2 regions of the Calorimonas adulescens genome follow, and region 1 is predicted to be linked to the other one. Evidence: riboswitches for the same ligand, from Rfam matches in the RefSeq annotation. Region 1 holds a riboswitch; the other holds the start of a gene.
What was found. A riboswitch is a leader RNA that binds a small molecule or an ion and turns the genes downstream of it on or off. The one in region 1 is predicted to bind S-adenosylmethionine.
Positions count from the first base shown of each region.

Region 1 (5,471 bases):
CTGTCCTTCATCTCACTGGCGGCCTTGTTGGTAAATGTTATAGCCAATATATTGTATGGTGACACTTTCTTTACGTTTATCAGATAAGCAATCCTATGAGTCAAAACTCTCGTTTTTCCACTCCCTGCCCCTGCAATAATTAAAAGTGGTCCATCAGTAGTAGTCACTGCTTCCTTCTGCGGGCCGTTTAACCCTTCTAAAATATCCATAAGACTCACCTCAACAAAAAACCTGAGGTTACCCCCAGGTCAGCTTTTCTTTTTTTGCTCTAACCTGTCTAATATAATATTATAACCGTCTGAGCCATAATTCAAATACCTATTTACCCTGCTTATGGTAGCCGTACTTGCCCCTGTTTTATCTGCTATCTCCACGTAGGTCTTTTTTTCTCTGAGCATTTTTGCAACCTGCCATCTCTGTGCCATCTCTTTGATTTCATTTATCGTGCATAAATCCTCAAAAAATCTGTAACATTCCTCCACATCTTTAAGCTCCAGTATAGCCTCAAAAAGCTCATCCACAGCCTCACTCTTGAGTTTTGATTCATACATGGTTTTCCCTCCTTGAAAATATTATACAGAAAATTCATTAAAACTTCAATAGGCTAAAGCAAAATGTTTTAAAAATAATTGGGTAATCCCCAATCAGACCAGCCGCTCGCAGGAGCATTGTGATTATACATACTGTTAATTCTAATTTAATGAACCAATCTCCCCCTCCACTGTTTCAATGAGTTCACCGGTCTTAATAAGCATCGCACAGTCCTCAATATGTCTGTACATCAATTCATCTCTTTCAATAAACGGTATCCTTGACCTGATAAGCCTGTACGCAGCTCCTGTACCCTTCCCAGGCGACCCTCCATCTCTTAAGTCTATCGCCTGAGCGGAAGACATAAGTTCTATCGCAATAACATTAATTGCATTTTCTAATATTTCCCTTGTCTTTCTGGCTGCTATTGTCCCCATACTTACATGATCCTCCTGATTGGCAGAGGATGGTATAGAGTCTACACTGGCTGGATGAGATAAGACCTTATTTTCAGACACCAGCGATGCTGCCACATATTGAGGAATCATGAATCCGGAATTTAAACCGCCTTCCCTTGTAAGGAAACCGGGCAGACCATTGCTTAAATTTGAGTCAACCAGTTTTGCTATCCGCCTTTCAGATATATCAGCGAGTTCAGATATTGCTATCCCAAGAAAGTCCATGGCAAGAGCAATCGGCTGACCATGGAAATTTCCTCCTGATATTACTATATAATCCTCAGAAAAGATCAGTGGGTTATCTGTAACGGAGTTCAGCTCTGTCTCTACTATTCCTTTGACATAATCAATTGCATCCTTAGATGCCCCATGTACCTGAGGTATACATCTGATGGTATACGAATCCTGCACCCTTATTTCTCCCTGTCTTGTAATAAGGCTACTTCCCTCTGTAAGAATGCGAATATTTCTTGCTGTTTTTAGCTGGCCGGCATGTGGCCGGAGCATATGAACCCTTTCATCAAAGGCGTCCTTTATGCCTCTTAAGGCTTCCATAGAAAGTGCTCCGGCTATATCCGCAGCTTTACTTAAGTTCATGGCATCATGTATGGCTAAAGCTCCTATAGCCGTCATTACAGGTGTTCCGTTTATGAGGGCCAGGCCTTCCTTTGAAACTAATTTTACCGGTTTTATACCAGCTAACCTCATAGCCTCTCCGCCAGGCATACGTTTTCCCCGGAAATATGCCTCTCCCTCACCTATGATGACCAGCGCCATATGGGCAAGAGGAGCAAGATCTCCACTGGCCCCCAGGGAACCTTTTGAAGGCATAACAGGTATAACATCCCTGTTGAGCATTTCTACCAGAGTATTTAAAGTCTGTAACCTAATGCCTGAATATCCTTTTGCAAGCGTATTTGCTCTGAGCAGCATCACAGCCCTTACTACCTCTATTGGAAGGGGATCTCCTACACCACATGAATGACTTCTTATAAGGTTGTACTGTAACTCCGTTGCCTCATTCATCGATATGGTAACATCAGCAAACCTGCCAAACCCCGTGGTGATGCCGTACTCAACCCTGTTCTCACTCACGTAGCTGTCTACTAGTTCCCTTGCTCTATCTATTTTAACACATGCCTCTTCGGCTAACCTTACGGTTATATTGCCCTTAGAAACATTATAAACATCATCTACAGTAAGGCCATTACCGTCAATATACAATTCTGACATCCGTCTGCCCCCTACTATTTATTTAGATTAATATATTCGATAAAAAAACAGCAAATCCTTCTTTTATGCAAAAATTTTATATAATAGCTTTATGCTATTAGTACCTATTTACAGGTATATTTGGGCAGTACGTTATCGTGCTAAAGTATCATTATGAAATAAGTTTATGTATTTTATGCAATTGCAAATATAATTCAACATGCATTTTAATCATAAATAAAAAATTTGTGTTGACTTCCTGTACAAATTCAAATATACTCAATGTATAAATTGAATATGTTAAGCACTCTTATCAAGAGAGGTGGAGGGACTGGCCCGATGAAACCCGGCAACCGGCATGTATATGCAATGGTGCCAACTCCTGCAGCGCAAAGCTGAGAGATGAGAGAGGCTATTATAGTCCTCTTTCATCGTGTGAAAGAGGATTTTTTATTGGAGGTGTATCTTATTGATTTTAATCAAAAATTTGACCAAGGTATATCGTACAGAAAATGAGAGCATTACAGCACTTAAAAACATTAATCTTGAGATCAATGATGGTGAGATATTTGGAATAATGGGATTGTCAGGAGCTGGTAAATCTTCTCTGATACGCTGCATAAACCGCCTTGAGGAACCCACAGAGGGCACCATCGAGATAAACGGCCAGGATATTATGTCTTTAAATAACAAAGAGCTGCGAGAGATGCGAAAAAAAATAGGGATGATATTTCAACACTTTAATTTACTATCCAATAAGACTGTATACGAAAACATTGCCTTCCCTATGGAAATCAGCGGGGTATCAAAAGACGTGATTGATAAAAGGATTAAGGAGCTCCTGGATATGGTCGGCCTGGCTGATAAAAAAGATTCATATCCGTCTCAGCTCTCTGGCGGACAAAAACAGAGGGTTGGCATAGCCAGGGCATTGGCCAACGGTCCAACACTGCTTTTGTCTGATGAGGCTACCTCAGCCCTTGACCCCCAGACAACCTCGCAGATTTTATCACTTTTAAAGGAAATCAACAAAAGGCTCAACCTCACCATAATAGTTATCACCCATCAGATGGACGTAATAAAAGAGATATGCGACAGGGTTGCCGTCTTAAATGCCGGTGAGCTGGTTGAGGTGGGAAATGTGGTTGATATATTTTCTCAACCGTCTTCTCAGATAACTAAAAAATTCGTAGGCATAGAGGAGGGTATGCCAGATAGCATAATCGATTACGACAGGGGCATGGTAGTCAAGGTACTGTTTATAGGCAAGAGTGCCAGGGAACCTGTAATCTCCCACCTCATAAAGACCTTTGATGTCGATGTAAATATACTCTCAGGAAATATACAGCATATCCATGGTGAAACCATAGGAAACTTAGTCATTGGCCTTGAAGGCCAGGCTGATAAAATTAATAATGCCGTAGAATGGTTAAAAAATCAAGGATTAAAGATAGAGGTGTTGAAATGAATCAGGAAATCATGCGTATTTTGAACTTGCTTCTCCCATCCCTTTGGCAGTCCATATACATGGTTTTTGCATCCACCATATTCTCTCTTATACTGGGTCTGCCTCTGGGTGTACTGCTTGTAATAACGGAAAAGGGAGGCATAATGGAAAAGCCTGCACTCAATAACGTTCTTGGCACTGTTATAAATATACTTCGCTCTTTCCCATTCCTGATATTAATGATAGTCATACTCCCCCTGTCAAGGCTTGTCGTTGGCACCACCATAGGTACAACGGCTACCATTGTCCCTCTTTCTATAGCAGCAACGCCATTTGTTGCCAGGGTAATAGAAAGTTCATTAAAAGAGGTAGACAGGGGTGTAATTGAAGCATCCCTATCCATGGGTGCCACACCATTTCAAATTATAACGAGGGTACTTATTCCAGAGTCACTTCCATCACTTATACTCGGAATTACCCTCACTATAATAAATATTATAGGCTACTCAGCAATGGCAGGAGCTATAGGAGGAGGTGGTCTCGGAGACTTAGCCATCAGGTATGGTTACCAGAGGTATGATACACACGTGCTTATAGCAACGGTAATTGTACTGATTGTAATTGTACAAGTCGTACAAATTGCAGGAAGTTATCTTGCCAAAAAAGTTGATAGGAGGTAAATACAGTGAAGAAAATTTTATTAATCAGCCTTATCTTTATACTGTTAGTCGGCCTTGTAAGCGGCTGTGGCAGTTCAAATACACAGTCCTCAGGTCAACCACAAAATCAACCTGCAGAAACACAAAAAGAAGTAACATTAAGGGTAGGAGCAACACCTGTACCCCATGCAGAGATACTGGAGTTTGTAAAACCAATATTAAAAGAAAAAGGGATAAATCTGGAAATTGTTGAGTTTACTGATTACGTACAACCCAATAAGGCATTGAACGACGGTTCCATTGATGCTAATTTTTTTCAGCACGTACCTTATATGGAGGAGTTTGAGAAAAACAACAATATGAAGCTTGTAGCACTCGTCAAGGTACACGTTGAACCCATGGGTGTATACTCCAAAAAGGTTAAATCGTTGGAAGAACTAAAGGATGGTGCAACCATCTCCATACCCAATGACCCAACCAATGAAGGCAGAGCTCTGCTGTTGCTCCAAAAGAACGGCCTAATAAAACTGAAAGACTCTACCTCATTAACCGCTACCCCTATAGATATAGCAGAAAATCCGAAGAACCTTAAGTTTTCTGAACTGGATGCAGCACAACTGCCAAGAACACTACAGGATGTAGACGCTTCAGTCATAAATACCAACTTTGCACTGGAAGCGGGACTAAACCCTTTAAAAGATGCCATTGCCATTGAAGATAAAGATTCTCCTTACGCCAATGTCCTCACTGTAAGACCAGACAATAAAGACGACCCGGCAATCAAGACATTGGCTGAGGTACTGAACTCCCCTGAGGTCAAGAAATTCATTGAAGATAAATATCAAGGAGCCATTGTACCGGCATTTTAATAGTCATATGGACTGCAGCATAGCACAGGTTTCTTATGCTGCAGTCCACAAATGACTCTCCATAAAACCTGTTGAGCTTGGTATATGGCATTGCATGCAAACTTTATCACGCTGATACGTGATATTTATGTCTGCGCCCTGCCATATGTACCTGCAACAGGCATATGTGTATATAACATAATGATGCACATTGTAATCATTTCTCCATTATCAACGCATCAAAATAAGCAAAATGATATATTTCCTTTTTTTGCCCGGCCAGAGCATCCTTTATCCTATCTATATTCATCTCATC
Region 1 is NZ_VTPS01000011.1:18,970-24,440, reverse strand. It holds gene pcrA (DNA helicase PcrA) at 1-209, opposite strand, end outside; gene FWJ32_RS08090 (YerC/YecD family TrpR-related protein) at 249-551, opposite strand; gene hutH (histidine ammonia-lyase) at 693-2,222, opposite strand; SAM riboswitch class I at 2,509-2,610, shown strand; gene FWJ32_RS08080 (methionine ABC transporter ATP-binding protein) at 2,671-3,669, shown strand; gene FWJ32_RS08075 (methionine ABC transporter permease) at 3,666-4,328, shown strand; gene FWJ32_RS08070 (MetQ/NlpA family ABC transporter substrate-binding protein) at 4,334-5,176, shown strand; gene FWJ32_RS13710 (class I SAM-dependent methyltransferase) at 5,373-5,471, opposite strand, start outside.

Region 2 (5,471 bases), on a different contig from region 1:
CGGGAAAACTGGAAGATAATCCCTTAAATATGGATATGGTTGAGGCTATGAATATGGTAGCCCCCATTTTCCTCATCAATCTCGTTGTTGATGGTGACGGCAAAACAATCGGTATCTTCTGTGGCGACCCCTATGCGGCATGGTATGAAGGGTGCAAATTTGCCGACGACGCCTTTTCAATAAATATAGATAAACCATCTGACCTTACAATCGTTTCGTGCGGCGGTTATCCCAAGGATATAAATCTGTACCAGGCTACCAAGTCACTTTTCAATGCGGCAGCGGCTACTAAAGATGGGGGAAATATAGTATTTCTGGCGGAGTGTATAGAAGGCGGCGGCAGTGATAAATTTTATGGATGGGGCAAATATCTTCCTTTTGATAACCTTGAGAAAGAATTACGCAAACACTTTACTATAGAGGGCTATATATTTTACTATGCGGTTTATATAGCCCAAAAATACAGTGTTTATCTCATGTCAAAAGATCCGGATGAAACAGTAAAAGACATGGGGTTCATAACAGTGGACAATATAAACGATACGATTTGTAATATAGTCAATAAAAAGCCTATAAACAGCATATATATTATGCCTTATGGTTCCACAACCATACCCAAAATAACAGATAAATGATACCACCTTGAAAATAAAAAAGATACATGCTGCACCTTTATAAAAAATCTGGTATAGCTGTTGCTATACCAGATTTTTTATTGATACCTGTTCTCTTAACTCTTCTGCCTTATCTGTCTTTTCCCATGAGAGGTCAAGATCTGTCCTACCAAAATGGCCATAGGCTGCCGTCTGTCTGTAAATTGGTTTTCTTAAGTCAAGTTTATCTATAATTGCTGCTGGTCTGAGGTCAAAATTATTATTTATCAGTTCAATAATTTTATCATCCGGTATTCTTCCCGTGCCAAAGGTATCGACCCTTATGGATATTGGCCTGGCCACACCTATTGCATACGCCAGTTCCACCTCGCACTTATCTGCTATACCTGCAGCGACAATATTCTTAGCCACATATCTGGCCGCATAACTGGCTGACCTGTCTACCTTTGTGGGGTCTTTCCCGGAGAAGGCCCCGCCGCCATGTCTTGCATATCCACCATAGGTGTCTACAATAATCTTACGCCCGGTAAGTCCTGAGTCACCTTGAGGGCCACCCACGGTAAACCTGCCCGTTGGATTTATATAGTATTTTGTGTTATCGTCTAAGAACTCCGCCGGAATGACAGGTTTTATGACATATTCTATGATATCTTTTTCTATAGTATCATGGTCCACCTCTGGATGATGCTGTGCCGAAACCACAATAGTATCAACCCTCACTGGTTTATCACCATCATACTCAATGGTCACCTGAGTTTTGCCATCCGGCCTGAGATATGGAATAGTCCCATCCTTTCTAACCTCCGCCAATCTCTTCGCCAGCTTATTGGCAAAGGAAATTGGCATGGGCATGAGTTCCGGGGTCTCATTACATGCATAGCCAAACATCATCCCCTGGTCGCCTGCACCAATCAGATCATATGTACTGCCCGAATATCCCCTCTTCACTTCCAGAGACTGATTTACCCCCAATGCTATATCTGGTGACTGTTCATCAATTGATGTTATTATGGCACAGGTATCACCGTCAAATCCAAATTTTGCCCTTGTGTATCCAATCTCTCTTATTGTCTGGCGAGCTATCTTAGGTATATCAACATAACACTGGGTTGTTATCTCCCCCATAACCAGCACCAGCCCTGTTATAGTAGCCACTTCACAGGCAACTCTGGCATCGGGGTCTTGAGCTATAATCGCATCCAGCACAGCATCAGCTATCTGATCGCATATTTTATCCGGATGCCCTTCTGTAACTGACTCAGAAGTGAATAATTTTTTCATCTTTTTCCTCCTTTAAAATTACATAATAAAACCTCTTCCAAAAGAAGAGGCATATTTCCTTTTCCCCCATCTTTCAGAATTATCCATTCTGCAGGAATTAGCACCATGCAAAGCTGGTTGCCGGGTTTCACAGGGCCTGTCCCTCCGCCACTCTTGATAAGAGAATCTTATCTATTCAATTTACTATGTAATGATAGCATAAATTACTCTTTAAGTCAAACATAAACAATAAAAAGCCTCTGCAGGCTTTTGTATGGTGGAGGGAGATGGATTCGAACCATCGAAGGCCGCGCCAACAGATTTACAGTCTGCCCCCTTTAGCCACTTGGGTATCCCTCCACATTATTCAACTGGAGCTGGCGATAGGACTTGAACCTACAACCCGCTGATTACAAATCAGCTGCTCTGCCGATTGAGCTACGCCAGCATATATATGGTGGGCGCAACAGGGCTCGAACCTGTGACCCCCTGCTTGTAAGGCAGGTGCTCTCCCAGCTGAGCTATGTGCCCATACTACTGGTGACCCCGAGGGGATTCGAACCCCTGTTACCGCCGTGAAAGGGCGATGTCTTAACCACTTGACCACGGGGTCTCTCTTCACACTGGTCGGGGCGGCGGGACTTGAACCCACGGCCTCATGGTCCCAAACCACGCGCGCTACCAACTGCGCTACGCCCCGCTCACACGGCGTTCATATGACATTGTTTATTATACTTGCATTCCAGAATATGTACAATCATGAAATTTAGCCATATTTCATGATTATGTAGCATTAGCTTAATATATCTAATTAAAACTCATTAAATCTTCGTAAAACATTAAACTGAAATTTGTAACCTAATTGTAATATTAATTTAACCCTTTTTAAACTATCTATGGTTATAATAGTTATATGACAACAGTTTATGAGGTGATGGGATGAAATTCTACAAAAAAATTTATGCCATAATGGTCTCTGTATTATTATTGAATTCCTTTACATCCATAGTGTACGCAAGTGACTATCAAATTATCAATGAAAAGACTCAAAGTGAGGTGCTTTCCGAGGGTGTAACTCATACCACTATAGAAAGATTTACCACCTCTGGTTGGCTTGATATAAATATTCTTGAGGTGGAACTTAATAATAAGGATATAGACATCGATGCCTTATATGGGTCGGAAGGGTTGTCTCAGCCGTCCACTGTGTCTTCTATGGCCAGTGAAGCTGGCAGCGTAGCTGCTATAAACGGCGACTTCTTTGATACAAAATCTGGAAGCCCTATAGGTCAGATTGTATCAGATGGTGTACTTATTTCAGGCCCCCCAGATAAGAGTTTGTATGGTAAATTGAGCAGTTTTAATATCGACAGGGACGGGAACATCTTCTTTGAATATTGGACATATAACTTTAGCGTTTCCTTACCTGACGGTACCTCATTACCCATTGCGTCTTTTAATAAAGCCTCCAGTGGACAATATCTAAGCCTTTATGATTACCACTGGGGCAATACACCCGGAGCCAATGGTAATCCAAACCATACTGAGGTTATTGTCGACAAGGATGGAACAGTGCTGGATGTCAGGCCAAATCAGCCTTCAGTGAAAATCCCGGAAGGAGCGTATGCCCTGGTAAGTAATGGTGATACTTCTCAGCAGCTTTCAATGCTGGTTCCTGGAGATAAACTTGTGATTAACCTTGATACTACCCCTGAATACCACAATCTGAAACTGTCTGTGAGCGGTGGCACAATGCTTGTAAAGGATGGCACCATAGCCCCGATAACCCATGATCCCGTACCAAAGCCGACAGCTCGAACGTCAATTGGTATAAATAGAGAGGGAAATAAATTGTTCCTCGTCACTGTTGATGGCAGAAACGGGAGCTCTATGGGCTTACTGGAGAGTGAAATGGCCCAGCTCATGCTGGATATAGGGGCGTATAATGCGATAAATCTTGATGGCGGCGGTTCTACAACTATGGTGATAAGGCCTTTAGGAGAAAAAAATTATGTTACCGCAAATAAACCTTCAGACGGAAAAGAGAGGCGTGTTGCTGATGCCATAGGTGTATTTAACAATGCTGAAGCCGGAGATGTCAGGGGACTAAAAATCAAGGCTGACAATAACGTGTTCGTCGGTACCCGTGCAAAGATAGGGGTATTTGCCTACGACGAGAAATATAATCCTGTAGATGTGGACATGGCCCGTGTTACATTCAATGTAAGTAATGTAAAGGGCAAGTTTGAGGACAACAGTTTTATTCCGCAATCGCCTGGCCAGGCCGTCATCACTGTGAAATATAAAGGTGTTTCTGAAGAATTTAATATAAACGTCCTGGACAAGCCAATAATCTTAAAGTCAAATATATCAACAATAACCACAGACTATAATACAAAGACAGAGATTAAGATATACGGCAAGGATAAAGACGGTTATACAGCAACCATAGACCCTGCTGATATTGAATGGACTATCTATGGCAACGTCGGAAAAATAGAAGATGGCATTTTTACTTCAGGTACTTTAAATGCTTCAGGATATATAAGAGCCGAGTTTGATGGGACATATATCAATATACCGGTAACAGTCGGCAATGCACCACAGACTACTGATGTACCAGACAATATCCGTCTTGAGGATGTGGACCCATATAACAAAAAGATCAATGTAAATAATGACATGAACTCTTACAACATATTTGTTTATGGCGATACCAGCACCAGCACTTTGCTCCAAACCCTGATGCTTTCAAAGGCTGTAGATAAAGCTAACGAGACATCATCTTTTGCCGTGTTTATGGGGAAGAACGCTAAAAAGTTTAACAACTTAAAAATCCCATATATAGCAATAGACAGTCCTGGCCTGTATGAATTCAGAAACTCCAGTTTCATAGTCATGGATTCATCAAAAGGAGGACTGAGAGCAACTGATGCCAGCCAGTGGTTTGCTCTAAAGGACTATTTAAAGAACGCAAATGGTGAAAATATATTTCTTGTTTTAAATACACCTGTTTGGGGAAGCAGTGGATTTACAGACCAAAGAGAGGCAGCTCTACTAGAAAACACTCTTAAGGACTTTAAAAACTCAACAGGCAAAAATGTATGGATTCTATATCAAGGTGGACAAAATTTTTATACTGCTTTAAACGATGAAATAAGGTATCTTGGCCTCAGTGGTACTAAAAATGCCGTAAAGAGTGATGTTTCAACAATGCCCTATGCCCTGATTGAGGTAAATGGCAATGAGGTCTACTATCAAAAGAACAGCCTGTTTGAATAACCTTTGATAGAGCGGAGAGAAATATCTCCGCTCTATTTTACACCAGTTTTTTGTTTGACATAGCTCTCCTCTGCAATTTTCATTATCTTCTCATAATCCTCTGATGAAAGGGCATTTCTAAGTACTTCCCTTACTGCTTTTTCTTCATCCTTCGTAACCCCATCCTCGTAAGTCTTCAATATAAAAGCAATGTCTTCTTTTTTCAATTTAGTCAATATCATCATGCTTTCATATTTTTCCTGCGCAGGTATACTTTTAATCATCTCATTTAGTTCTATAAAATTTATATCCATGTCCTGTGTGTTTTTACCATCT
Region 2 is NZ_VTPS01000002.1:124,316-129,786, forward strand. It holds gene FWJ32_RS02330 (nickel-dependent lactate racemase family protein) at 1-635, shown strand, start outside; gene metK (methionine adenosyltransferase) at 699-1,895, opposite strand; SAM riboswitch class I at 1,959-2,058, opposite strand; tRNA gene FWJ32_RS02340 (tRNA-Tyr) at 2,150-2,234, opposite strand; tRNA gene FWJ32_RS02345 (tRNA-Thr) at 2,247-2,322, opposite strand; tRNA gene FWJ32_RS02350 (tRNA-Val) at 2,330-2,405, opposite strand; tRNA gene FWJ32_RS02355 (tRNA-Glu) at 2,413-2,487, opposite strand; tRNA gene FWJ32_RS02360 (tRNA-Pro) at 2,499-2,574, opposite strand; gene FWJ32_RS02365 (phosphodiester glycosidase family protein) at 2,814-5,156, shown strand; gene FWJ32_RS02370 (hypothetical protein) at 5,189-5,471, opposite strand, start outside.
Region 2: another riboswitch for S-adenosylmethionine. It lies ahead of metK (methionine adenosyltransferase); the one in region 1 lies ahead of FWJ32_RS08080 (methionine ABC transporter ATP-binding protein).